Linked DNA regions of Rheinheimera salexigens. The main gene of each other region encodes a partner of the protein of the gene in region 4 in a complex. Links are inferred from orthologs where the notes say so. Each region holds a gene or a part of one and is shown on either strand. Other genes may lie near its edges. The genes, in order: accB, accC, accA and accD.

Evidence for each region.
Region 1: the proteins of accD (region 4) and accB are in contact, whole or in part, in a solved structure (PDB 8UXZ), measured with the Escherichia coli proteins. The link is inferred for Rheinheimera salexigens from one-to-one orthologs.
Region 2: the proteins of accD (region 4) and accC are in contact, whole or in part, in a solved structure (PDB 8UXZ), measured with the Escherichia coli proteins. The link is inferred for Rheinheimera salexigens from one-to-one orthologs.
Region 3: the proteins of accD (region 4) and accA are in contact, whole or in part, in a solved structure (PDB 8UXZ), measured with the Escherichia coli proteins. The link is inferred for Rheinheimera salexigens from one-to-one orthologs.

Annotation. Positions count from the first base shown.
Region 1 is NZ_MKEK01000001.1:3,296,370-3,299,379, reverse strand. Bases 1-2,937 are described here. They hold accB (acetyl-CoA carboxylase biotin carboxyl carrier protein), read right to left. Parts: upstream 1,727-2,937; coding sequence 1,274-1,726; downstream 1-1,273. Other genes in these bases: BI198_RS15235 (protein-disulfide reductase DsbD), read right to left, coding at 2,459-2,937; aroQ (type II 3-dehydroquinate dehydratase), read right to left, coding at 1,751-2,218; accC (acetyl-CoA carboxylase biotin carboxylase subunit), read right to left, coding at 1-1,257. In the rest of the region: more of BI198_RS15235, read right to left, coding at 2,938-3,010. UniProt on the Escherichia coli protein: This protein is a component of the acetyl coenzyme A carboxylase complex; first, biotin carboxylase catalyzes the carboxylation of the carrier protein and then the transcarboxylase transfers the carboxyl group to form malonyl-CoA.
Region 2 is NZ_MKEK01000001.1:3,297,491-3,300,367, reverse strand. The notes cover bases 74-2,877. They hold accC (acetyl-CoA carboxylase biotin carboxylase subunit), read right to left. Parts: upstream 2,246-2,877; coding sequence 902-2,245; downstream 74-901. Other genes in these bases: aroQ (type II 3-dehydroquinate dehydratase), read right to left, coding at 2,739-2,877; accB (acetyl-CoA carboxylase biotin carboxyl carrier protein), read right to left, coding at 2,262-2,714; prmA (50S ribosomal protein L11 methyltransferase), read right to left, coding at 74-796. Outside these bases: more of prmA, read right to left, coding at 1-73. UniProt on the Escherichia coli protein: This protein is a component of the acetyl coenzyme A carboxylase complex; first, biotin carboxylase catalyzes the carboxylation of the carrier protein and then the transcarboxylase transfers the carboxyl group to form malonyl-CoA.
Region 3 is NZ_MKEK01000001.1:3,054,170-3,057,017, forward strand. Bases 10-2,784 are described here. They hold accA (acetyl-CoA carboxylase carboxyl transferase subunit alpha), read right to left. Parts: upstream 1,988-2,784; coding sequence 1,031-1,987; downstream 10-1,030. Other genes in these bases: tilS (tRNA lysidine(34) synthetase TilS), read right to left, coding at 10-896; dnaE (DNA polymerase III subunit alpha), read right to left, coding at 2,005-2,784. Outside these bases: more of tilS, read right to left, coding at 1-9; more of dnaE, read right to left, coding at 2,785-2,848. UniProt on the Escherichia coli protein: Component of the acetyl coenzyme A carboxylase (ACC) complex. First, biotin carboxylase catalyzes the carboxylation of biotin on its carrier protein (BCCP) and then the CO(2) group is transferred by the carboxyltransferase to acetyl-CoA to form malonyl-CoA.
Region 4 is NZ_MKEK01000001.1:1,415,075-1,417,999, reverse strand. The notes cover bases 1-2,852. They hold accD (acetyl-CoA carboxylase, carboxyltransferase subunit beta), read right to left. Parts: upstream 1,939-2,852; coding sequence 1,063-1,938; downstream 1-1,062. Other genes in these bases: truA (tRNA pseudouridine(38-40) synthase TruA), read right to left, coding at 2,075-2,852; folC (bifunctional tetrahydrofolate synthase/dihydrofolate synthase), read right to left, coding at 1-1,056. Also shown: more of truA, read right to left, coding at 2,853-2,860.

The DNA.
Region 1 (3,010 bases), 1.9 Mb from region 4 along the record:
ATCAATGTTGGTTTTAATACCTTCAATTAATAACTCATCTAACGCATTACGCATCCGCGCTAAGGCGATATCACGACTTTCGCCATACGTTATTAATTTACCGACCATGGAATCGTAATTTGGCGGCACAGTATAATTTGAATAAATATGCGAATCCCAACGAATACCGTTACCACCTGGCGGGTGGAAGCGGGTAATAGTGCCGGGTGATGGCATAAAGGTTTTAGCATCTTCAGCATTGATACGACATTCAATGGCATGGCCACGAATAACAATATCTTCTTGCTTAAGCGTCAGCGGCATACCAGATGCGATACGCAGTTGCTCTTTGATTAAATCGATACCGGTGATCATTTCAGTAATAGTGTGTTCTACCTGAATTCGGGTGTTCATCTCGATAAAGAAAAACTCACCGTTTTCAAATAAAAACTCAAAAGTACCCGCACCGCGATAATTCATCACTTTACAAGCAGCAACACAACGATCACCAATAAATTTACGTAATTCTTCAGTGATACCTGGTGCAGGAGCTTCTTCTACCACTTTTTGGTGGCGACGTTGCATCGAGCAATCACGCTCACCTAAATGAATAGCATTGCCTTGGCCATCGGCTAAGATTTGGATTTCAACATGGCGAGGATTCTCTAAAAACTTCTCCATATAGACCATGTCGTTACCAAAAGCAGCTTTAGCTTCAGCTTTAGTCATTTCGATTGAAGTAACTAACTCTTCTTCGCTACGCACCACACGCATACCACGACCACCGCCGCCGCCAGAGGCTTTAACGATAACCGGATAACCAATGCGCTTAGCAATAGTTTTATTGGTGTCTGCATCGTCACCCAGCGCGCCGTCTGAACCCGGTACACAAGGTACACCGGCTTTTTTCATCGCTTCAATGGCAGCAACTTTATCACCCATAGTGCGAATAGATTCCGCCGTAGGTCCGATAAAGATAAGGCCACTTTCTTCAACTTGCTGAGCAAAGTCGGCCCGCTCAGCTAAAAAACCATAACCTGGGTGAATAGCTTGCGCATTGGTTACTTCAGCTGCGGCAATTAATGCCGGAATATTTAAATAGCTTAATGGCGACGGTCCAGGACCAATACAAATGGTTTCGTCGGCCAGTAAAACGTGCTTTAAGTTGCGATCCACTGTTGAGTGTACCGCTACCGTTTTTATGCCAAGCTCTTTGCAAGCGCGTAATATACGCAATGCAATTTCGCCACGGTTGGCAATCAGTACTTTTTCTAGCATCAGTCTGCCTTTTGCGTTAGCCGATGACAAAGAGAGGTTGATCAAATTCAACCGGCTCACCGTTTTCAAGTAAAATTTCTTTAACCACTCCGGCTTTATCAGATTGGATTTGGTTCATCATTTTCATGGCTTCTACGATACATAAGGTATCGCCAACATTAACAGTTTGGCCGACTTCAACGAAAGATTTGGCCGTTGGAGAAGAGGCGCGATAGAAAGAACCGACCATAGGTGATTTAACAGTATGGCCACTAATCACTTTTGGCGCTTCTGGCGCAGCTGCGACTGGAGGCGCGACCGCTAACGGGTGCTGTTGTTGTTGCATTGGCATACTGTATTGCATTGGAGCATGCTGTGCTGGACCATGACGGCTAATACGTACCGATTCTTCACCTTCAGTGATTTCAAGCTCAGTAATACCAGATTCTTCTAGTAGCTCGATTAGTTTTTTTATCTTTCTAATATCCATTTCTTATGCCTGATTTAGTTATGACTATTTGGTTGTGTTTAATAGTGATACTGCTGCGTCAAGTGCATAGTGATAACCCTTGGCCCCGAGGCCGCAAATTACACCTTTAGCAATATCAGATAAATATGAATGCCGACGAAAGCTTTCCCGGGCATGCACGTTTGATATATGAATCTCAATAAAAGGTACTGCAACAGCAAGCAAAGCGTCGCGAAGCGCAATGCTAGTATGAGTAAAAGCGCCAGGATTAAACAGAATGAAATCCTGTTGACCTAAGCTTTGCTGAATAGCAGTAACTAATTCATGCTCTGCATTTGACTGCAGATGTGTCAGTTCGACACTTAGCACGTTCGCCCGTTCCGTCAGGTCGTTGATAATTTCTGTTAAGGTTGCACTGCCATATACTGCGGGTTCACGAACACCCAGCATATTTAAATTTGGTCCATTTAGAACTAACACGTTATATTTTGGTGCCGTCGATTTTGCTGACATAGCTGCGATTTTCCCGCTTATTATTTTTCGGCATTATTTTGCCAAAGCTTGGTTGTAATTGCATCTGTTGTCAATTCAGTTAGCTTTTCTGTTATCAAAAGTGACCGCGAACCGCACAGTTAGCTTAACAATAGCGCCTTATTATAGTGAAATCGTGACAAATGGCAGCAAAATACTGGTCTTATCAGACAGAATGGCTGAAGAAGAGAGCGGCGTTTAGGGTGAAACGCCGCCTAAAGTTTAGTTTTGTATTTGCTGTAAGTGGCTTGCGAACTCGCCTGCAGCCATAAAGCCGGTTACCCGAGCTTGGCTAAGCTCTTGTTCATTTGGGGTAAAAAACAAAATAGTCGGTAAGCCTAAAACGTTAAATTTATCTAATATCGCCTGATCTTTGCGGCTCATTTTGGTGACATCGACTTTAATAAGCTGCATTTTTTCCATTTGGGCTTGCACCACAGGTTTAGAAAAAGTTAAGTGTTCAAACTCTTTACAGGCAATACACCAGTCAGCATATAAATCGACCATGCTGTAGCGACCATCAGCTTGCTGTAGCTGCTGCTGTAACTCTTCTAAGGTCGCAACGGTGATAAACTCAGTGCTTGATTGGCTGGTTGCGTTCGCTGTTGGTGCGGCTGTTGGCCACCAATATTGGATGTTTAACCATAAGCTAGCAATAAGTAAACCTTGGCCTAGTATCAATAACACCGCTTTGGCATTGCTACTGGTTAAGTTAAACATGACCCGATATAAATAAATCAAAAAGGCCAGAATTAATACCGTTCCGGCAATCAG
Region 2 (2,877 bases), 1.9 Mb from region 4 along the record:
TAACAACGTGGGCTTGGCTAGTTAAGATCCCAGATAATGCTAATAAACCACCTGGCTTAACGTAAGCACTAATAATATTTTTTAAATCTGCCAATGGGCCAGCTAAAATATTGGCAACGACGACATCAGCTTCAAGCTTGGGTTGATCTTTAGGTAAGTACAGTTCAATTTGGCCTGCAACATTATTGCGCTCAGCATTTTTGCCACTGGCTTCTATAGCCTGCGGGTCTATGTCGATACCCACGACCCGTTTTGCACCTAGTTTAAGGGCTGCAATACCTAGAATGCCTGAGCCACAGCCAAAATCGACCACGGTTTGATCAGGTTGGATCACTTGATCTAACCATTGCATGCATAGGGCAGTAGTGGGGTGGGTACCAGTACCAAACGCAAGGCCAGGGTCTAGCATCACATTAACGGCGGTGGGATCTGGAATATCACGCCAGCTAGGGCATACCCATAACCGCTCGCCAAATTTAATCGGATGAAAATTATCCATCCACTCGCGTTCCCAGTCTTTATCTTCTAATTGCTCAAGTTTGTATTCTAGGCCATGTTTAAAAAAGGATACATTTTGCAATTGGCTAATAACCTCAGCCATTGGGTGTTCAGCGTCAAATAAGCCCACGACTATGGTGTTGGTCCAATAGATAACTTCGCCCGGCATAGGCTCGTATATGGGCGTGTCGTGCGCGTCTAAAAAGCTTACGGCTTGAGCACCCCAGCCCATTAGCATATCGCTAACTTGTTCGGCTTTTAGTTCAGTGGTGTTAACGCGCAGTTGGATCCAAGGCATAATTCGTCTCGTAGCTAATTTTATTTTGGCTATTATAACAAAAAGGCCGCTATTGCGGCCTTTAATCTGTGAGTAAACTCAGAGTTTAACAAAGTGATTAAAACACTAGGCTATACCAAGTTTTTTCTCTAGGTAGTGAATGTTAGTGCCACCCTGACGGAAGCCGCTATCATTCATAATGATTTTATGTAAATCAATGTTGGTTTTAATACCTTCAATTAATAACTCATCTAACGCATTACGCATCCGCGCTAAGGCGATATCACGACTTTCGCCATACGTTATTAATTTACCGACCATGGAATCGTAATTTGGCGGCACAGTATAATTTGAATAAATATGCGAATCCCAACGAATACCGTTACCACCTGGCGGGTGGAAGCGGGTAATAGTGCCGGGTGATGGCATAAAGGTTTTAGCATCTTCAGCATTGATACGACATTCAATGGCATGGCCACGAATAACAATATCTTCTTGCTTAAGCGTCAGCGGCATACCAGATGCGATACGCAGTTGCTCTTTGATTAAATCGATACCGGTGATCATTTCAGTAATAGTGTGTTCTACCTGAATTCGGGTGTTCATCTCGATAAAGAAAAACTCACCGTTTTCAAATAAAAACTCAAAAGTACCCGCACCGCGATAATTCATCACTTTACAAGCAGCAACACAACGATCACCAATAAATTTACGTAATTCTTCAGTGATACCTGGTGCAGGAGCTTCTTCTACCACTTTTTGGTGGCGACGTTGCATCGAGCAATCACGCTCACCTAAATGAATAGCATTGCCTTGGCCATCGGCTAAGATTTGGATTTCAACATGGCGAGGATTCTCTAAAAACTTCTCCATATAGACCATGTCGTTACCAAAAGCAGCTTTAGCTTCAGCTTTAGTCATTTCGATTGAAGTAACTAACTCTTCTTCGCTACGCACCACACGCATACCACGACCACCGCCGCCGCCAGAGGCTTTAACGATAACCGGATAACCAATGCGCTTAGCAATAGTTTTATTGGTGTCTGCATCGTCACCCAGCGCGCCGTCTGAACCCGGTACACAAGGTACACCGGCTTTTTTCATCGCTTCAATGGCAGCAACTTTATCACCCATAGTGCGAATAGATTCCGCCGTAGGTCCGATAAAGATAAGGCCACTTTCTTCAACTTGCTGAGCAAAGTCGGCCCGCTCAGCTAAAAAACCATAACCTGGGTGAATAGCTTGCGCATTGGTTACTTCAGCTGCGGCAATTAATGCCGGAATATTTAAATAGCTTAATGGCGACGGTCCAGGACCAATACAAATGGTTTCGTCGGCCAGTAAAACGTGCTTTAAGTTGCGATCCACTGTTGAGTGTACCGCTACCGTTTTTATGCCAAGCTCTTTGCAAGCGCGTAATATACGCAATGCAATTTCGCCACGGTTGGCAATCAGTACTTTTTCTAGCATCAGTCTGCCTTTTGCGTTAGCCGATGACAAAGAGAGGTTGATCAAATTCAACCGGCTCACCGTTTTCAAGTAAAATTTCTTTAACCACTCCGGCTTTATCAGATTGGATTTGGTTCATCATTTTCATGGCTTCTACGATACATAAGGTATCGCCAACATTAACAGTTTGGCCGACTTCAACGAAAGATTTGGCCGTTGGAGAAGAGGCGCGATAGAAAGAACCGACCATAGGTGATTTAACAGTATGGCCACTAATCACTTTTGGCGCTTCTGGCGCAGCTGCGACTGGAGGCGCGACCGCTAACGGGTGCTGTTGTTGTTGCATTGGCATACTGTATTGCATTGGAGCATGCTGTGCTGGACCATGACGGCTAATACGTACCGATTCTTCACCTTCAGTGATTTCAAGCTCAGTAATACCAGATTCTTCTAGTAGCTCGATTAGTTTTTTTATCTTTCTAATATCCATTTCTTATGCCTGATTTAGTTATGACTATTTGGTTGTGTTTAATAGTGATACTGCTGCGTCAAGTGCATAGTGATAACCCTTGGCCCCGAGGCCGCAAATTACACCTTTAGCAATATCAGATAAATATGAATGCCGACGAAAGCTTTCCCGGGCATGCACGTTT
Region 3 (2,848 bases), 1.6 Mb from region 4 along the record:
ATAACTGTTTGGTATAAGGTGTCTAACCATTGTACTGATGGATTAAGCCCACTAGCGGCTAACCAGCGCCGGATCAGTAAATCTTGCTGTAGCGGCACATATTGCGCTAACGCTGCTAATTGTAAGCAGTCATCAAGCACTACATTGGCATAAAACTGCTCGGTATAATGATCGGCCAACTGCTGCATATTAGCCACTATTTGCATACTACGACTGGCCGTTTTGGCAAAGTGCGGCCAGCGTTCACGTAATAAGGGTGCCACTTGATGACGAATAAAATTGCGCTCATATTGGGTGTCGGCATTGCTTTCATCATCCACCCAGTTTAATTGCTGCTCGGTAGCATACTGTTGCAATTGGGCTTGGCTAAAGGCGAGTAATGGCCGTAATATCTGCCCTGCTGCAAAAGTTTTGGTTGCGGCTATACCGCTTAATCCGGCTGGGCCTGCTCCACGCTTTAAGGCTAATAATAACGTTTCTATTTGATCATCAGCATGATGCGCGGTTAGCAACACATGTTTATCTGACTGAATAAAGTTGCTTAGTGCTGCATAGCGAGCTTGTCGGGCACGGGCCTCTAAATTATGCCGCCCCTCAAGATTAAGACTGACTGCTGTAAACTCAACTTGGCGCTGGGCACATTGCTGCTGACAAAATTCTGCCCATGCTGCTGCGTTGGCGCTTAAACCGTGATTAATATACACCGCTTGCAAGTTAAAGCCACACAGTTGCCGCGCTTTAGCCAGCAAATCTAGCAGTACCATAGAATCTAAGCCACCACTGAGCGCTAACACCACTTGGTGCTCAGCTTGCAGTGTTTGCTGTTGCTCAGAGCCTTGCTGTAGCCCTTGTTGTAGTAATTGGTCTAATAAAACTTCTGCGCTTAGTGTACTCATACTCACTCAGTCTTTGGCTTCCGTAGTAAAAACAGGCTAGATAGTCCAGAGCGTAATATCCCAGATATATAACAAAAAGCCAGCACTTAGGTGCTGGCTTAATTTAGTAGTTGTTATCTATTAATAATTAACGATTAACAGTAACCGTATGACATTAGACGCTTATAACGACGGTCTAATAAGTCATCTATGCTCATTTTATTTAAAACCGTTAAATCTTGCAGTAACACTTGTTTTAAATTTTTGGCCATTTGCTCTGCTGAGCGATGCGCGCCACCTAATGGCTCTGGCACTACTTCGTCAATCAGCTTTAATTCTTTGATCCGCGCTGCAGTAATACCCATAGCATCGGCGGCTAAAGGGGCTTTTTCAGCACTTTTCCATAAAATAGATGCACAGCCTTCTGGCGAAATAACCGAGTAAGTACTGTATTGCAACATATTCACTTTATCGCCAACACCGATAGCTAAAGCACCGCCTGAACCACCTTCGCCAACAACAGTGCAGACTACTGGCACTTTTAAACCAGCCATCACTTTTAAGTTACGAGCTATGGCTTCAGATTGGCCGCGCTCTTCTGCGCCAATACCAGGATAAGCGCCAGGGGTATCAATAAAGGTTAAAATTGGCATTTTAAACCGTTCGGCCATTTCCATTAAGCGTAACGCTTTACGATAGCCTTCTGGTCTTGGCATACCAAAGTTACGTTTAATTTTTTCTTTAGTATTACGGCCTTTTTGATGACCAATAATCATCACCGGTTGCTCGCCTAAGCGCGCTGTACCGCCAATAATAGCGTGATCGTTTGCAAAAGCGCGATCGCCGGCTAAGTCATCAAAATCAGTAAACATATGCTTAATATAATCAAGCGTATAGGGCCTTAGTGGATGGCGCGCTAATTGCGCGACTTGCCAAGCACCTAGCTCAGCAAACACTTTTTTGGTTAACGTTAGGCTTTTTTCTTTTAGTTTATTAATTTCTTCTTCTAAGCCTAAATCGTAATCGCCATTGCGACTTACGTTACGCAATTCGTCTATTTTTGCTTCAAGTTCAGCAATTGGTTGCTCAAACTCCAAATAATTCAGCATCATCGACAGTCACTACCTAATTAATTAAATTCCAGTTCTATTGTTGCCAATTGTTTTAACTGGTGCAACAAAGCGTCGGCAGGTGTCACCCACCATGGGGTACCCAATTGTAACATCACCTCGCCTTCCTGGCGCTGATACCGGATATTAACCGGTACGGTACCTGCCTTATATTCACTGAGTACCTGCTGTAATCTTTGCAGGTAATTGTGGTCTATTTGTGCTGATTGTACAGTGATATTCAAACAACGTAGAGATTTTTCTCGAACTTGCGTTATTTCACTGACATCGCGGCCGGTCATTGTAAGGCCACCGTTAAAATCATCAAAGCTGACCTGTCCCGTTATCACCAAAATAACGTCTTTTTGCAGTAGTTCTTCAAAAGTTTCTAACATATCAGGGAAAAACCGCACATCTAAGCGAGCAGATTTATCATCTAACGTAACAATTGCCCAGCGTCGGCCTTTTTTATTAACGATTACCCGCACCGACACCACTAAACCAACAACTTGTACTGATTGATCTTTACGCGTTGGTTGCAGCTCGTTTAAACGACAAGATGAATAACGCGGTAGTTCTTCTAAATAGCGATTAATTGGATGGCCGGTTAAGTATAGCCCTAATGCTTCTCGTTCGCCCTCTAACCATATTTCATCTGGCCAAGCGACCACTTGAACAAAAGCAGCACTGCTATCGCCAGGCTCTGGGCTAAGCAAGCCAAATAAGTCATCTTGGCCAACGGCTTGCGCTTTAGCATGTTGATCGGCTGCTTTCATCGCTTGCTCTAAGGTCGCCGCTAAAGCCGCTCTGTGCGGTCCTAGTTTGTCCATAGCGCCAGCTAAAATAAGCTTATCAATTACCCGA
Region 4 (2,925 bases):
CATTATTGGCAACAAGGGTAATAAAGTATGCTCAATATCCTTATCTTTTAACATACCCACTAAGGCAATAATACGTTTATATTGGCTACTAAGCTGACTCAACTGTTGTGCCAAATACTGTGCAGACTGCGGATTATGCGCTACATCTAGTATTATCGCAGGCTGAGATTGTAACCACTGCATACGCCCGACTAAGCTAATATTTTTTAATTCAGCGCGTAATAAGCTGGCGGTAGGTAATTGTTGTAGCTGTTGCAAAACGACTAAGCTACACGCGATATTTTGTGCTGGAATGCTAGGTAAAGGTAAGTCAGTATATGCATCATCACCGCTGTGCCAACTCCAGCTGTTCGCTGTAACGCTATAAGTATAGTCTTTATTAACCACTCGACTGTCACAATTTAGCTCTTTAGCATAGGCTATCACCGAGGGCGGCACATCTAACTCACCAATAACAGCAACTGCATCGGCTCTAAACACCCCGGCTTTTTCCCGGCCAATAACATTGCGATCATTGCCTAACCAATCTTGATGGTCTAAATCAATGGTAGTAATAACGCTAACATCAGGTTGAATAATATTGGTGGCGTCTAAGCGCCCACCTAAGCCAACTTCAATGATGCAATAATCTAGCTTAGCTTGGCGCAACAAATGAAAGCTTACTAAAGTCGTGAACTCAAAATAAGTTAAGCCAATATCACCGCGTAACTGTTCAATATAAGCAAAAGCAGCAACCCAGTCATTATCGGCTACATCTTGGCCATTAATTCGTAAGCGTTCGTTAAAGCGTAGTAAATGGGGAGAACTGTACACGCCCACTGTCGCGCCTTGCGCCAGCAATAATTGCTCGATACAGCGTGCTGTGGTGCCTTTACCATTGGTGCCAGCAATCAGCACTTTTTTACCCGGCAAATGTTGCAATTGGCCTTTATTAGCGACAGCTTCTACCCGCGCCAGTCCCAGCTCAATTTTATCTATCGGATGGCTTTGCTCTATATAATAAAGCCAATCGTCCAGGGTCTGGCACGATTGGCTATTTATGATTGTAGTTGACATAAACCCTTAAGCGTCGTCAGTCTCCGTAACTGGAGCAGGCAACTGCATAAATTTAGCGACAAGTCTGGCAATTGTATCGCGCATTTTTCGCCGGTCAACTATCATATCAATTGCACCGTGATCTAATAAGAATTCACTACGCTGAAAACCTTCAGGTAACTTCTCTCGCACTGTTTGTTCTATAACTCGGGGGCCTGCAAAACCAATTAGTGCTTTAGGTTCACCAATATTAACATCCCCTAACATGGCTAAGCTAGCGGATACGCCGCCCATGGTTGGGTCCGTTAACACCGAAATATAAGGCAGTCCTTGTTCACTAAGCTTAGCTAACGCTGCACTGGTTTTAGCCATTTGCATTAACGAGAATAAAGCTTCTTGCATCCGCGCCCCGCCACTGGCAGAAAAGCAGACAAAGGGCACTTTATGTTCTATAGCATAGTCAACACCTGCCACAAACTTAGCACCCACTACAGACGCCATAGAGCCGCCCATAAATTCAAACTCAAAAGACGCCACCACAATCGGCATTTGTTGCAAAGTACCATGCATAACAATCATGGCATCTTTTTCATTAGTTTGTTTTTGCGCTGCCACTAAGCGATCTTTATAACGCTTACTGTCTCTAAACTTAAGTAAGTCTTGTGGCTCAAGATCTGCGGCTAATTCTTTACCGCTATTAGAATCTAAAAAGTCTTTTAACCGCGTTCTTGCAGATACCCGCATATGATGATCACATTTTGGACACACACCAAGATTGCGCTCTAAATCTGCCTTGTATAATACGGCATCACAAGAGGTACATTTAGTCCAGACACCCTCAGGTATATTTCGACGAGAAGAAGATGACGATGTTCTAGGCAGAATTTTTTCTAACCAACTCATAAATGTTTCCTATAGCTAACTACCGAGTCCGCTCGATAGTAAAAACGTTAAAAACGCCGAAAATTCGATATACATTGCGTATTAAAGCACAAAACACCCCAGACAAGACATAGAAAACTGGTCTTAGTAGTGGCGGTTAGGCTGGCAAAAACAATGGGCCACCCACTGAAGCTGGAATAGCAAATTGTTCTGGATAGTCAACATCCACTAAATATAAGCCACCAGGCTTTGCCGTTGCAGCGGCTAAGGCACGATCTTTCTCCACTAATAATTCGCCTATCCACTCGGGTGGCCTAACCTGCATACCCACTTCAAGTAAGCTACCCGCAATATTGCGAACCATATGATGCAAAAACGCATTGGCTTTTATATCTATTACAATATAGTCGTTATGCCTGGTAATAGTTAGGTGATGCAAGGTACGCACAGGCGAACGGGATTGACAATACAAGGCTCTAAACGCACTAAAATCATGCTTACCTAATAAATAATTGGCCCCTTGCTGCATCAAGTCCGTATCAAGTTTTTGATGATAATGACTTAATCCAGAGCGCAAAATTGCCGGACGGTATTTATGATTATAAATAATATAGCGATAACGCCGAGCAGTCGCGCTAAAGCGAGCATGAAAATCATCTGCTACCGGCTTAGACCACCTGACTGAAACCGCATCAGGTAACTGTGAATTAGTGCCCATTACCCAAGATCTATTGTCTCGTGTTACCGGGCTATCAAAATGAACCACTTGTCCGGTAGCATGCACGCCAGCATCAGTTCGGCCCGCACAAAACACCACTATTGGCTGGTTGGCAATTTTTGATAACGCAGTTTCTAATTCTTGTTGAACGCTATTGACTTCAAGTTGCCGTTGCCAGCCATAAAACGCTGCGCCGTCGTATTCAATACCTAATGCAATCCGCATACTAACCCCTTGTGTTAAAACGCGGCGATTATAGCGTAGAACATAAATTTATACAGTGCTTAGCC